One region of the Alkalibacterium iburiense genome, then DNA from elsewhere that is predicted to be linked to it. Evidence: predicted binding sites of a transcription regulator. Region 1 holds the regulator's gene; the other holds the start of a gene.

Region 1 (6,244 bases):
TATCCGATATGTTTCAGTAAAGCATCTAAAGTATAATCTCTAATGTCATAATTCCCGTATTCGATGTTTCCTTTATACTGATCATATTCTCTTAGAAGCAATTTAATGATCGTTGTTTTTCCTGCTCCTGTTTTACCGACTACACCTAATGTTCCACCCGTTTTTAATGTGAAGTGAATATCACGTAAAGTGATGTCATTAGAATCCGGATAGCTGAATTCTTCAATAGCATAATTCAAATCACCAGAAATAGGTTTTTCAACCGCTCCGTGTCTTTCTATAACAGAAGTTTCTTCTCTTAGTAAATTTTCTATCCGGTCATAACTTGCTGATCCTCTTTCAATAATATTAAACAATCGACCGATGGCGAACATTGGCCAAACCAGCATACCGATATAGTTAATAAAAGTCACAAAATCTCCTATGGTAATTTCATTATTGGTGATTAATAAGCCTCCAACAAAAATAGTTAAGAAATAGGCGATTCCCATAATAAATGTTATGGTCGGATCAAATAAAGAGTCTACTTTATAAACGGCTCTATTTTTTTCTACAACATGTTCGGCTTCTCTATCGAAATCTTCTATATCTTCTTTTTCTTGTCCAAAGGTTTTGACGACTTTGATTCCTTGAATACTTTCTTGAACTTTATTGTTTAGTTGAGAGAAAGCAGCTTGAGCATCTCTAAACAGGACATGCAGTCTTCTTCCTAAAACGCGTGAGGCTATAGCAAGAAATGGCAGTGGAATAATAGCAATAAGCGTCAGGCGCCAATCGACGACAAACATCATAGCAATCAGTGTTGTTAATCCCACACTGATGGCATCTGCCATGGTCAATATGCCTCCCCCGGCGACCATTCTCAACCCTCTCAAGTCATTGGTTGCATGAGCCATTAAATCGCCAGCACGGTATTTTTGAAAAAATTCATTATCCATATTTGTAAAGTGATCATATAACTGATTTCTTACAATCTTTTCTAACTTGGCGGCATTTCCCCAAATTTTGACACGCCATAAATAACGAAGTAAATATTGTCCAATCGCAGTGGAAGCTAATATGACTAGCCACTGTGTTAATGACGCTGACGTAATCGCGCCTGTTTCTATTTCGTCCACCACAATACCTATGATACGCGGAGGAATCAATTGTAACAAGGCAACAATAACTAGAGCCAGTATCCCTATCAAATAGGATTTTTTCTCTTGCTTGAAAAACCAACTTAGTCTTTTAAATATTCCCATAATCTAATCCCCTACTATATTTGTTCATCACTCTACACTCATATGACACTATGTCATATTTTGTCATATTAGAACGGACAGATACCTGTCCGTTTCACCTTACTTTTTCTTTTTTTTCTTAGCTGTTTTCTGCTGTTGTTTCATTTGTGTCATCATCTGATTGATTTTTCTTTCAGATGGTTTTTGACCCATTTGAAGCATCATCATACGCAACATGTTTTCATCAATTGGCGGATTCTTTTCGAAATAATCCATCATGTATTTTCTGGCTATAAAGAAACCACCTACTAGACCACCGATTAGGGCAAGAATTATTAATAAAATGGCTAATCCTGTATTCATATCTTTCACTCCTCTCAGCTAACATAAAAGTGTTCACTGAATCATTTTACACAATTAGGGAACAAAAATAAACCTATTCGACTAATTATTATTCTTATCCTCGAAAAAAGCCTCCTTTCTATTAAAAGTCAGAAAGAGAGGCTTTATTCGAGAGCATTTCAGTAATTATTTAATTGAAAGGTAGGTATTCACGACATTTTCAGTTGTAAATCCATAAGCTTCAACAACAGCTTCACCATTTCCACTTGCACCAAATTTATCGATAGCTAAAATGCGTCCATCGTTTCCGACATGTTTATGCCATCCGAATGAAGATCCCATTTCAATAGCGACACGTTTAGTGACTGATGATGGAAGAACAGATTCTTTGTATTCAGCTGACTGTAATTCAAACAAGTCGAAACTTGGCATTGAAACAACCGATACATCTTGTCCTTGAGCTCTTAATTCTTTTTGAGCTTCGACTGCTAATGAGACTTCAGAACCGGTAGCGATTAAGATACCATCTGGTGTATCATTTTCTGAAGGTGAAAGAACGTAAGCTCCTTTTTGAACCGTTTGACGGGCCTTTTCCTGTGTTCCAGGTAAAACTGGCAAGTCTTGACGAGTTAACACAAGCATAGTCGGACGGTCTGTAGATTTAAGCGCAATTTCCCACGCCGCTGCTGCTTCATTTCCATCAGCAGGTCTCAATACCGTTAAATTATGCATCCCACGGAAGCTAGATAAGTGTTCAACTGGTTCGTGAGTCGGACCATCTTCTCCAACAGCAATGGAGTCATGTGTCATAACAAAGATAGATGGAATGTCTGACAAAGCAGCCAGTCTTACAGCTGGTCTTAAGTAGTCCGTAAAGACGAAGAAAGTAGCCGCATAGGTTTTAGTTCCGCCATGCAGCACAATCCCGTTCATAGCTGCAGCCATAGCAAATTCTCTTACACCATACCAGATATTGCGTCCTTCATATTGTCCCGGTTGGAAATCTTTCTCTCCATCAATCATTGTTTTGTTTGAACTGGATAAGTCAGCTGCTCCACCCCATAAGTTAGGGACTGTTTTAGCGATAGCATTAATAATATCCCCACTGGATGAACGCGTAGCTGCTTTTCCATCTTCTTCAGAATAAGACGGTAATTCACTATCCCAGTTTTCTGGTAATTCGCCTGACAAAGCAGAGTCGAATTGCTTAGCTAAATCTGAATGAGCTGAACGATAAGCATCGACTAATTCGTTCCATTCTTTTTCTAGCTTCTCACCTTTATCTACCATGTGCTCTTTGAATCGGTCTGCTACTTCTTGAGGAACATAGAAGTCTTCGCCTTCCCATCCATAAGCTTTTTTAGCCGCTTCCACACCATCCGGTCCTAATGGGGCACCGTGTACCGTGTGTGATCCTTGGTTTGGAGCACCGAAACCAATAACTGTTTTAATTTCGATTAATGTCGGTTTATCTGTTGATTCTTTAGCTTGTGTAATAGCTTGGTCAATCGCTTCTAGATCATTACCATCTTCTACTAAGATATGCTCCCAGCCATAAGCTTCAAATCGTTTTCCTACATCTTCAGTAAAGGCTTTAGATGTTGGTCCGTCTAAGGAAATATCGTTTGAGTCATATAACATGATTAACTTACCAAGTTTCAAGTGACCAGCTAAAGATGCAGCTTCTTGAGAAACCCCTTCCATCAAGTCTCCATCTCCACATAACCCATAAGTATAATGATCGACTACGTTATACTCATCTTTATTGTAAGTAGCAGCTAAATGAGCTTCAGCCATAGCCATTCCTACAGCGTTTGCAAAACCTTGTCCTAAAGGTCCAGTTGTTGCCTCTACTCCGTCAGTTATGTGTACTTCTGGGTGTCCAGGAGTATTACTTCCTAATTGACGGAAGTTTTTTAAATCGTCAAGGCTGACATCATAACCTGATAAATGTAACAAGCTGTATAAAAGCATAGACCCATGTCCTGCTGATAATACAAAACGGTCACGATCAAACCATCTAGAGTTCTTTGGATTTACATTTAAATGACGTGTCCATAAGGTATACGCCATTGGAGCTGCTCCCATTGGTAAGCCCGGGTGACCCGAGTTTGCTTTTTGTACACCATCAATACTGAGTGTACGAATTGTATCTACTGCCATTTGATCTATATTATCAAACACACTATTCATCCCTTTCGTTTGTTTAAATTCTAAACTTACTCAACTATTGTACTATTAATTCGCTGCCATTTCAATATTAGAAGCGATTTCGTTCAATTAATAACAAACCAAACACTTAATCGCGATTGTGAATGCCTTTTTGACGTTGAATTTCTTTTAATTTACCAGGCGTTAAGTCCGTTCCTTCTTCGTCTACTATTTTCATGCCTTCAATCTGGTTTCTCATTCCAGAGCGAAATGCTTTAATATATTCTTCACGCAGGCTGGTCTGTTCTTCTTTTTCTTCACTAGTCAGTCCATCTTTTCTTTCTTTTCTGACTAATTCATTGATTCTGTCTAACTTTGCTTTCTCTAACATATTACCCTCCTTAAATAGTGCGCTATACTATCTTTCGATAGCTTTCCTTATTTATCATACCATTACTCCATTAAAAGTGGTAGAGATTGGCGAGAATACTCAATAATCTTTACACTCTTTCGAACATAAGTTTGAATTGTTACATCTACTGTGCTATACTCAAACTAAGTAAGAACGGTTGTTCCATTAATGAATACGTGATAGGAAAGAGAGGTTGGAAAATGAGTACGAGAGGCCGAAAAGGCAAGAAACAGTTAGAAATATTACAATTTATATATGAACAAGTCCAACATAGAGGGTATCCACCCACAGTGAGAGAAATTGGTGTAGCAACTGATTTATCTTCCACTTCAACTGTACACGGACACCTTTCCAGATTAGAAAAAAGCGGGTATATTTTGAGAGACCCTTCAAAACCCAGAGCGATTGAATTTACATCTTTAGGCTTAAGTAAATTAGGGATCGACGAAAATGAAGATATGATTCCCTTACTTGGTGTCGTTACTGCTGGTGAACCAATCTTAGCTGTTGAGGAAGCAACGGATTACTTCCCTATTCCAAATGAATTAGAATTTGAAAAAGGAAACCTGTTTATGCTGACTATCCGAGGAGATAGTATGAAGGATGTAGGCATATTAGATGGAGATCACGTAATTGTTCGCAAGCAGGATGCCGCAAGCAATGGAGACATTGTTATTGCTATGACTGATGAAGATGAAGCGACCTGTAAGAGATTTTATAAAGAAAACGATCATATTCGTTTACAGCCAGAAAATGAGAATTTGGATCCCATCATTTTAAATGATGCTAAAATTTTAGGTAAAGTCATTTCCCTTTATAGAAGCCATATATTTTAATATAAATAGAAGCCCCTTCCTCTCTTTACATGAGGAAGGGGTCTTTGTTAATAGGTCATTAATGTGAAGATATCGTAGCCTTCTATTTTATCTCGTCCTTTTAAGTCTTTCAATTCAATAAAGAACGCTGCTCCAACCACTTCTCCACCTAATTTTTCAACGAGTTGTATGGTTGCTGCAATGGTTCCACCTGTAGCCAGCAAGTCATCTGTAATGAGTACTTTCTGACCAGGTTTAATCGCATCTTTGTGTAACTGCAGGACGTCATTTCCGTACTCTAACCCATAACTCACTTCAATAGTTTCTCTTGGGAGTTTTCCTTTTTTACGACAAGGCGCAAATCCGACTTGTAATTCATTTGCTACGGGGCATCCAACGATGAACCCTCTTGCTTCAGGTCCGACAATCATCTCTACGCCTTTATCTTTAGCATATTCGACAATCTTTTCGGTAGCCGCTTTATAAGCTTTCCCGTCAGCCATCAATGGAGAAATATCTCTAAATGTAATCCCCTTTTCTGGAAAATCTGGTACATCTGCAATATAGTCTTTAAAATTCATTTTTTCCTCCGCCTTCTTAAAACTCATATTAAATTTCTCTAAGGTAAGACACTAGTTCATTAAAGGAACTATAAACAAGTGTTTCTTCTGTCTTAATTTGAGCTAATCTTTTTTGATATGTTATAGTATCCTCTAAGTTCTTCTTCTGAGGTTGGGAACGAATGCTTAACTTCCCATCCTCTATTGTAACAAATTCATTCTCTAAAAACACCATTATCATGAATTTAAGTGTCTCACTGTCCAATTTCATGACCTTTTTCAATTTTTCAGTCTCATTAGCCAAGTGAATGGTTTTGTTTTTCAAGAGCCATTTATATAATTTAGTAAATTGTTCTCGTTTAGGTACGCCTTTAAAATAATACTCGTGTGGGGAGTAGAAAAATAAATAGAGCGTATGATCTTTGTAGTTTCTAAACACTTTTTCGAAGTCACTTAACTCATCAGGGATATCCATGAACACCACAGGATCGGCCTCATGGATAGTCGGCAAGTCTTTGTTTTCATCTAATAGATAGCCTGTAGAATCTCTAGTGATATGCGGTTTCCATTTATTGAAGTGTTCTTTTTTAAAAAAGAGATAATGAGCCCCTACTTTACTGAATAACCGCTTTTGATTTCCTTCTTTTCTATAATCAATGATAACAGAGTCCTGCGTTTTAAAGTCAGCTGCTGTAAGCTGTACCTTCTTGTTTCCATTCCATTCATTAATATCTAAATAAC
Region 2 (6,244 bases), on a different contig from region 1:
CTTAGAGCATAGTCTAAAAAGGCTTTGAATTTGATTTCTTTATTACACATGACATCCGGGTTAGGCGTCCGTCCATTTTCATACTCCTCTAAAAAGTAAGAGAACACTTTGTTCCAATACTCTTTTTCGAAGTTTATTGAATAATAGGGAATGCCTATTTTGTTAGCTACAAGTGCGACATCTTTATAATCCTCTGTGGCTGTACACACACCATTTTCATCTGTATCATCCCAGTTTTTCATAAAGACACCAACAACATCATAGCCTTGTTCTTTTAATAGCAGGGCTGTTACAGAAGAGTCGACGCCTCCACTCATACCAACCACTACTCGTGTTTTTTTGTCTGACATAGTATTATTCACCATCATTTCTGTTTAGATTTCTGTTCTATACGAATTGAAGGTTCGTTAGGTTACAGCTTGTTTTATTATACTTACAAAAAATAAGAAGTCAAGTCTATCAGGAATATTTCAAAAAAAGGACACGTGCTAGGGTGTTCCCCTAAACCGTGTCCTTTTCACTCCATTTAGGCTTTGTCTAAAACATTTTCTTCTACAAACGTTTTTAGTATGTGTTCAGCTAATTCTCTTTCTTTTTCAAATTGAGACCCTTTATATAAATCGATTTTCTTTAGCCCATTTGCAGATACTGAAGATAATTTTAATTCAGAAAAATCTTTTGAGACAGTTACTTTCAGTTTAGGAGCTTTCTTATCCATCACTGTGGTTCCAAGGGAGCGTTCATAAATAAAGGTCCCATTCTTTGTCTCGGTAAATCCATTATCCCTTAATGTGTAACGCTTAGCCTGTTCGTTAATAACATATAAATCAGAGCTTCCGGGTAACGAAGCATTATTTTTATTTGACAATTGCGCTCTTCCTTTCTTCTCTCTTTACTCTATTATTCTAATTTTGAGACAGAAAAGCAACTGCCTTTTTAATATTTTTGACAAGTTCTTCTATTTGTTCCGTATGATTGTTCATTCCAAAGCTTACACGAATGGTTTCTGTAATAGCCGGGTGATTCTCGTCATACAGAGCGGTGAGTACTAAGCTAGGATCAACATTTCCGGCTGAACAAGCTGAACCTATTGAGACCGCAATATGAGCTAAATCTAAATGAATGAGCAATTTATCAGCCGGTACACCTGGAAAACGCAAGCTTAAAATATGGGGAAGGCTATTATCTATAGAGCCATTGACTTCATAAGGTATACCGTAGTCATTTAACGACTGCAGGGTCTTTTTCTTTAATTCAGAATATAGCGTTCGATTCTTCTCTTTTTCTTCCTGGCGGATCTCAACTGCTTTTTTGAACCCAACAATCGCAGGTATATTTTCAGTTCCTGCTCGTTTTTTGTTCTCCTGTTCCCCACCACGTAATAACCCTGGTAAAGCGAGTGACTGATTGATATAGATAAACCCGATTCCTTTGGGTCCGTTAATCTTATGTGAGGAAACGGATAACAGATCGATATGCTGGTCTTTCACGTCAATTGTTTCTGTTCCGTATGCTTGCACAGCATCTGTATGGAAAACAATTTTTCTCTCTTGAGAAGCAAGCATTTCACCTATTTCTTGTATAGGCATAATCGATCCGATTTCATTGTTACCATAGATAATCGAAACTAAAATCGTGTCTTCTCTTATTGCCTCTTTAACTTGTTCCACCGTAACACATCCATCTTTATTCACGGGAAGAAAAGTGACGTCAAATCCATTTCTCTCTAAATACATCAGGGGTTCTCTTACAGCCGGATGTTCAATTGATGTCGTGATAATGTGTTTGCCCTGTTCTTTTAACTTTTCGGCTGTTTGTAAGATTGCTATATTATCACTTTCGGTTCCTCCACTAGTAAATATGATTTCTTTAGGATGAGCATTTATGCTTTTAGCCAAAACCAGTCTAGCTTCCTCTAGGAGACCTTTACTTTCTCTTCCAAGTTCATAAATACTTGAGGCATTTCCATAGTGTTGTTCCATTGCAACAGTCATTGCTTGAATCACATCGGGATGCATCGGCGTCGTTGCAGCATGGTCAAAATAAAGTGTGTTTTCCATTTTTCATCCCTTCTTCCATTCGAAAAGTTTAGGATAGTTGAATAGTCGGGTACAACATATCTAACACTTTTCTAGTTAGTCTTCTACCTTTTCCTTTATGGACATAAGCATGCATATGCATAGCCGGATTAAAATTCGCTTCTATCACTGTATAGCCGGGTTCTGTCGGCGTACTCTCTTTTGTCATATCCGGCACGATTAAGTCTATTCCCGTGACATTGACTCCTAGTACTTCTGCCATTTCTTCAGCAATCCGCTTGTAACTTTCATGCATAGAGTCTGTGACGTCAACAGAGTCCCCACCTGTTGAGATATTAGAATTTTCTCTTAAAAAGACTTTTTCGCCTTTTTCCAATACACTTTCAAACGTGCGATTCTGCTCTTTTAACATTAATGATTCGATCTGTCCCATCTGTATTTTCTCTAAAGGAGCACGATGCTTCTCCCCTCTATACGGATGGGTGTTTTTAGCTTTTATTAACTCAGCTACAGTTCTTTCACCGTCTCCCACTACATTCGCAGGCTCACGTAACAAAACAGCTTCTGTTCGGCCATTAACCACAAAAAAGCGGTACTCAGTGCCCTCTATGAATTCTTCAACCAGAACTTCACTGTCTTCTTTAAATGCAATTTCTAGAGCCTCTCTATAGCCTTCCTCTTTTGGAGGGTTCTTAAAAATTGAAATGCCTATTCCATAGTTTGTTGATTTTGGCTTCACGACAATAGCTTTGTCTTTAATAAGGGGGTAATGATCTAGGGCATTTTCAATAGAAACAAATTCTTCTCCTCCAGGTATAGTGTACCCTTCATCCGCTAATATTTTCTTGGTTACAGTCTTATTTGCCATAATCCAGTGGGATATATAGGTATCCTTGGAGGTCATATTTCCGTTTTTCACATACTCGACTTGTTTGTCATGAGTCAGCTTGAGAAATTGATCTTGTTCATCTAAGACATCAACTTCTATCCCTAGTTGAAGCGCATCGAATAATAAGAGTTGAGTACTCATTTCCATTTGTTCAAACCCTCTGAGTAAAAAGGGCTTTTCATAAGATTCTTGTTTGTAGGCTTGTCCTAATTTACTTCCTAAAGCCATGTAAGAACCTTCTTTTTCAACCGCCTTAACGACTTGAGCAGCTAATGTTCTTTCCGGCTCTTCAAAAGCGGCTATGGCCTCTTCCACACTTCTTATATAAGAAGAATCCAGTCCCAATTCTTTTGCGGTTTCGATCATTTCATTGAGCAATAGGAGACCTTCTTCTTTAAACTGAGAGGGTTCGAAAGGATTTTCACCCGCTGTTAGCTCATTTTTTTTCATGCCTAAGTCCATCTCATCATCCGTACTGTTTTGTTCTATCCAAAGCATAGTGAGTAAGAACAAATGAACAAATTGAGACTGTTCAATTGTAAATCCTAGTGAGTCAAAAGGGTTGTTATCAAACGATCGGAACTCGACATATTTGACTCCTTCATTTAATAAGCCTCTTGCTGCTTTTCCTTTTCCACGCAATCGGGCAGACCCATAATATTCTCTCTCCTCTATCAGTTGCCCTTCTTTAACAAAGCTTTCAATATCTTCAACATATGATTGGACAGAAGCATAAGACACACGGTCACTAAAAGTATTATGGTAGCCGATTGGACTGTTTCGGATACTTCTTGTATACACACCCTGACTCTCTCCATTGTCAAATGAAGGGTGACAGACTGGAGAAGCCCCGTAAAGATAAGTGATCAACCATTGATAGCGTATGAAATTACGGGATAGTTTTAAAAATAGAAAGTCCAACTTTTCACGATGGTCTATGTTTAATTGTGACAACTTCTCTGTAAAATCAGGAGCAAATGAAAAATTAAAGTGGATACCACTAATCATTTGTTTCCTTTTCCCATACTTTTCAGCTAGCTTTTCCCTATAGTGAATTTCTTTTTTATCTTCCACATCAATAATAGGTATGGTATCTTCATCTGGGAGAATATTGGGCATACTAAAAGGCCATATAAACTCATCTTCTAGCAAATTTCTATGAGCCACATCGTGCAAGGCCACTAACCACCTGTGTTGTTCTTTAAGGGACAAGGTTGGAGGTGTCACCAGTTCTAATTGAGATTCGCTAAAATCCGTTTGGATATAAGGATGGTGTTGACGGCTGCCAACTGTCTTGGGGTGTTTCGTCAACGCTAACTTTCCATCCAGCTTAGTACGCAAGCCTTCTTTTTCAATACCAAAGGAACCTTTTGAAAAAACATGTTCCAGATTATTTTCTTTTATAAAGTTCTTTACATTCATCTACATCTTACCTCATCCATTATATTTTACTTACTAATGTCAAGTATTATCTTATCATAAAGTTACCCATCAACATAGAGAAAGAAACGAGAAGTAAAGCAAACTTTTGTTCATAATCATTTTATTACCTATTAAATAGTGCTATAATTAAAGAGATGAAAAGGTGATTTGTAAGCAACCAAATACAAAGTAAAGGAGCATGTCATTGAATAAACCTCTAGCCTATCGAATGAGACCTCAGTCCATCGATCATATTGTTGGGCAAGAGCATTTGGTTGGAGAAGGCAAAATCATATGGAGAATGGTCAAAGCAAAACAACTCTCTTCAATGATACTTTACGGGCCACCTGGTATAGGTAAAACAAGTATTGCCAGTGCGATTGCAGGTTCAACTAAATATGCTTTTAGAAAATTAAATGCAGCCACAGATACTAAAAAAGATTTACAAATTGTTGTAGAAGAAGCTAAAATGAGTGGGTCAGTTATCCTGCTTTTAGATGAGGTCCATCGGTTAGACAAACCTAAGCAAGATTTTTTATTGCCTCATTTGGAAAATGGACGGATTGTCTTAATTGGTGCGACTACTGAGAATCCTTATATTTCCATCCACCCGGCTATTAGAAGCCGATCTCAGATTTTCGAATTAAAACCATTGACAGAATCTCAAATTACTTTGGCTTTAAATCGTGCCTTGGAAGATAAAGAGAATGGCTTTGGGGAGACTTCGGTTATCATCGAAAAAGATGTTCTCCATTATTTCTCAAGAGTAACCAATGGAGATTTAAGAAGTGCGCTCAATGCGTTGGAACTAGCTGTAAAATCAACTGAACCAGACGATAACGGGGATATACACATCACCTTAGCGATAGCCGAAGAGTGCTTGCAGAGAAAAGCTCTGACCCATGATAAAGATGGGGATGCTCACTATAATGCCATATCTGCCTTTCAAAAATCTATTCGGGGAAGCGATGTCCATGCGGCTCTGCATTATTTAGCACGCTTAATTGAAGCCGGTGAGTTAATCATTATATGTCGTCGTTTAATGGTTACTGCTTATGAAGATATCGGGCTCGCTAATCCAGCTGGAGTCGCCCGTGTCGTAACAGCTGTGCAGGCTGCAGAAAAAATGGGATTGCCTGAAGCGAGAATCCCTTTAGCCAATGCGGTTATTGAAATGTGTCTATCGCCCAAATCCAACAGCGCAATATCAGCAGTGGATAAGGCTCTAGCTGATGTGAGAGAAGGAAAAAGCGGGGATGTCCCCGATCATCTAAAGGATTCCCACTACAAAGGGGCAAAAGAATTAGGAAGTGGCGTGGGCTATCAGTTCCCTCATAACTTTGATAACCACTGGGTAAAACAGCAGTACTTACCTGATAATTTAAAAAATAAAGAATATTATCACCCTGTTCCGACCTCCAAATTTGAACAGGCCTTATTAAAACAAGCACAAAAGTTTAATAATAAATAAACAAGTTTTTATAGGTGTAAGCCTATGTATTGACTAGGTGCCCCCTCTGTGCTATTATAAGGATAAGAATTCTGAGGTGTGCGCGATGCCTATACACTGTGTTGACCGAACATTTTATTAAAACATTGGGATTCTAATGAACGAGTGAATGACATGCCTTATCACTTGGAAGTCAGAAATTTGTTTTGTGAAGCCCACCTGCTTTTAGCGGGTTCAACCTAACATGGCATTAACCGGCACCATCGGAATTTCTTATACTTAGATATTAAATTGAGCTGAGACATACTGTCTGAGCTCTTTTTTTGATTTAATTGAGTCATTCACTGTAAATAAACTATCCTTTCGTTTATTTTGAAAGTGTTTTTATGCATTTATTTTTGTTTTCTAGTATAATGAAGCTAAGATGAAGAAAGGATGTGCTGC

Evidence for each region. The regulator LexA, encoded in region 1, represses DNA repair genes until DNA is damaged. The targets are predictions, from matches to a motif close to CNAACANNTGTTNG.
Region 2: gshAB (bifunctional glutamate--cysteine ligase GshA/glutathione synthetase GshB) is a predicted target of LexA. The motif match lies at 4,450-4,463, and genes of this name have one in related genera.

What each region holds. Positions count from the first base shown of each region.
Region 1 covers NZ_BAAACW010000026.1:6,645-12,888, forward strand. Annotated here, with positions in the region: gene ABDZ53_RS02220 (ABC transporter ATP-binding protein) at 1-1,244, opposite strand, end outside; gene ABDZ53_RS02225 (YneF family protein) at 1,344-1,586, opposite strand; gene tkt (transketolase) at 1,752-3,758, opposite strand; gene ABDZ53_RS02235 (DUF896 family protein) at 3,865-4,107, opposite strand; gene lexA (transcriptional repressor LexA) at 4,329-4,964, shown strand; gene ABDZ53_RS02245 (adenine phosphoribosyltransferase) at 5,012-5,524, opposite strand; gene recJ (single-stranded-DNA-specific exonuclease RecJ) at 5,553-6,244, opposite strand, start outside.
Region 2 covers NZ_BAAACW010000096.1:14,207-20,450, forward strand. Annotated here, with positions in the region: gene mnmA (tRNA 2-thiouridine(34) synthase MnmA) at 1-350, opposite strand, end outside; gene ABDZ53_RS08155 (hypothetical protein) at 527-868, opposite strand; gene ABDZ53_RS08160 (cysteine desulfurase family protein) at 906-2,060, opposite strand; gene gshAB (bifunctional glutamate--cysteine ligase GshA/glutathione synthetase GshB) at 2,089-4,350, opposite strand; gene ABDZ53_RS08170 (replication-associated recombination protein A) at 4,556-5,821, shown strand; RNA gene ssrS (6S RNA) at 5,887-6,074, shown strand.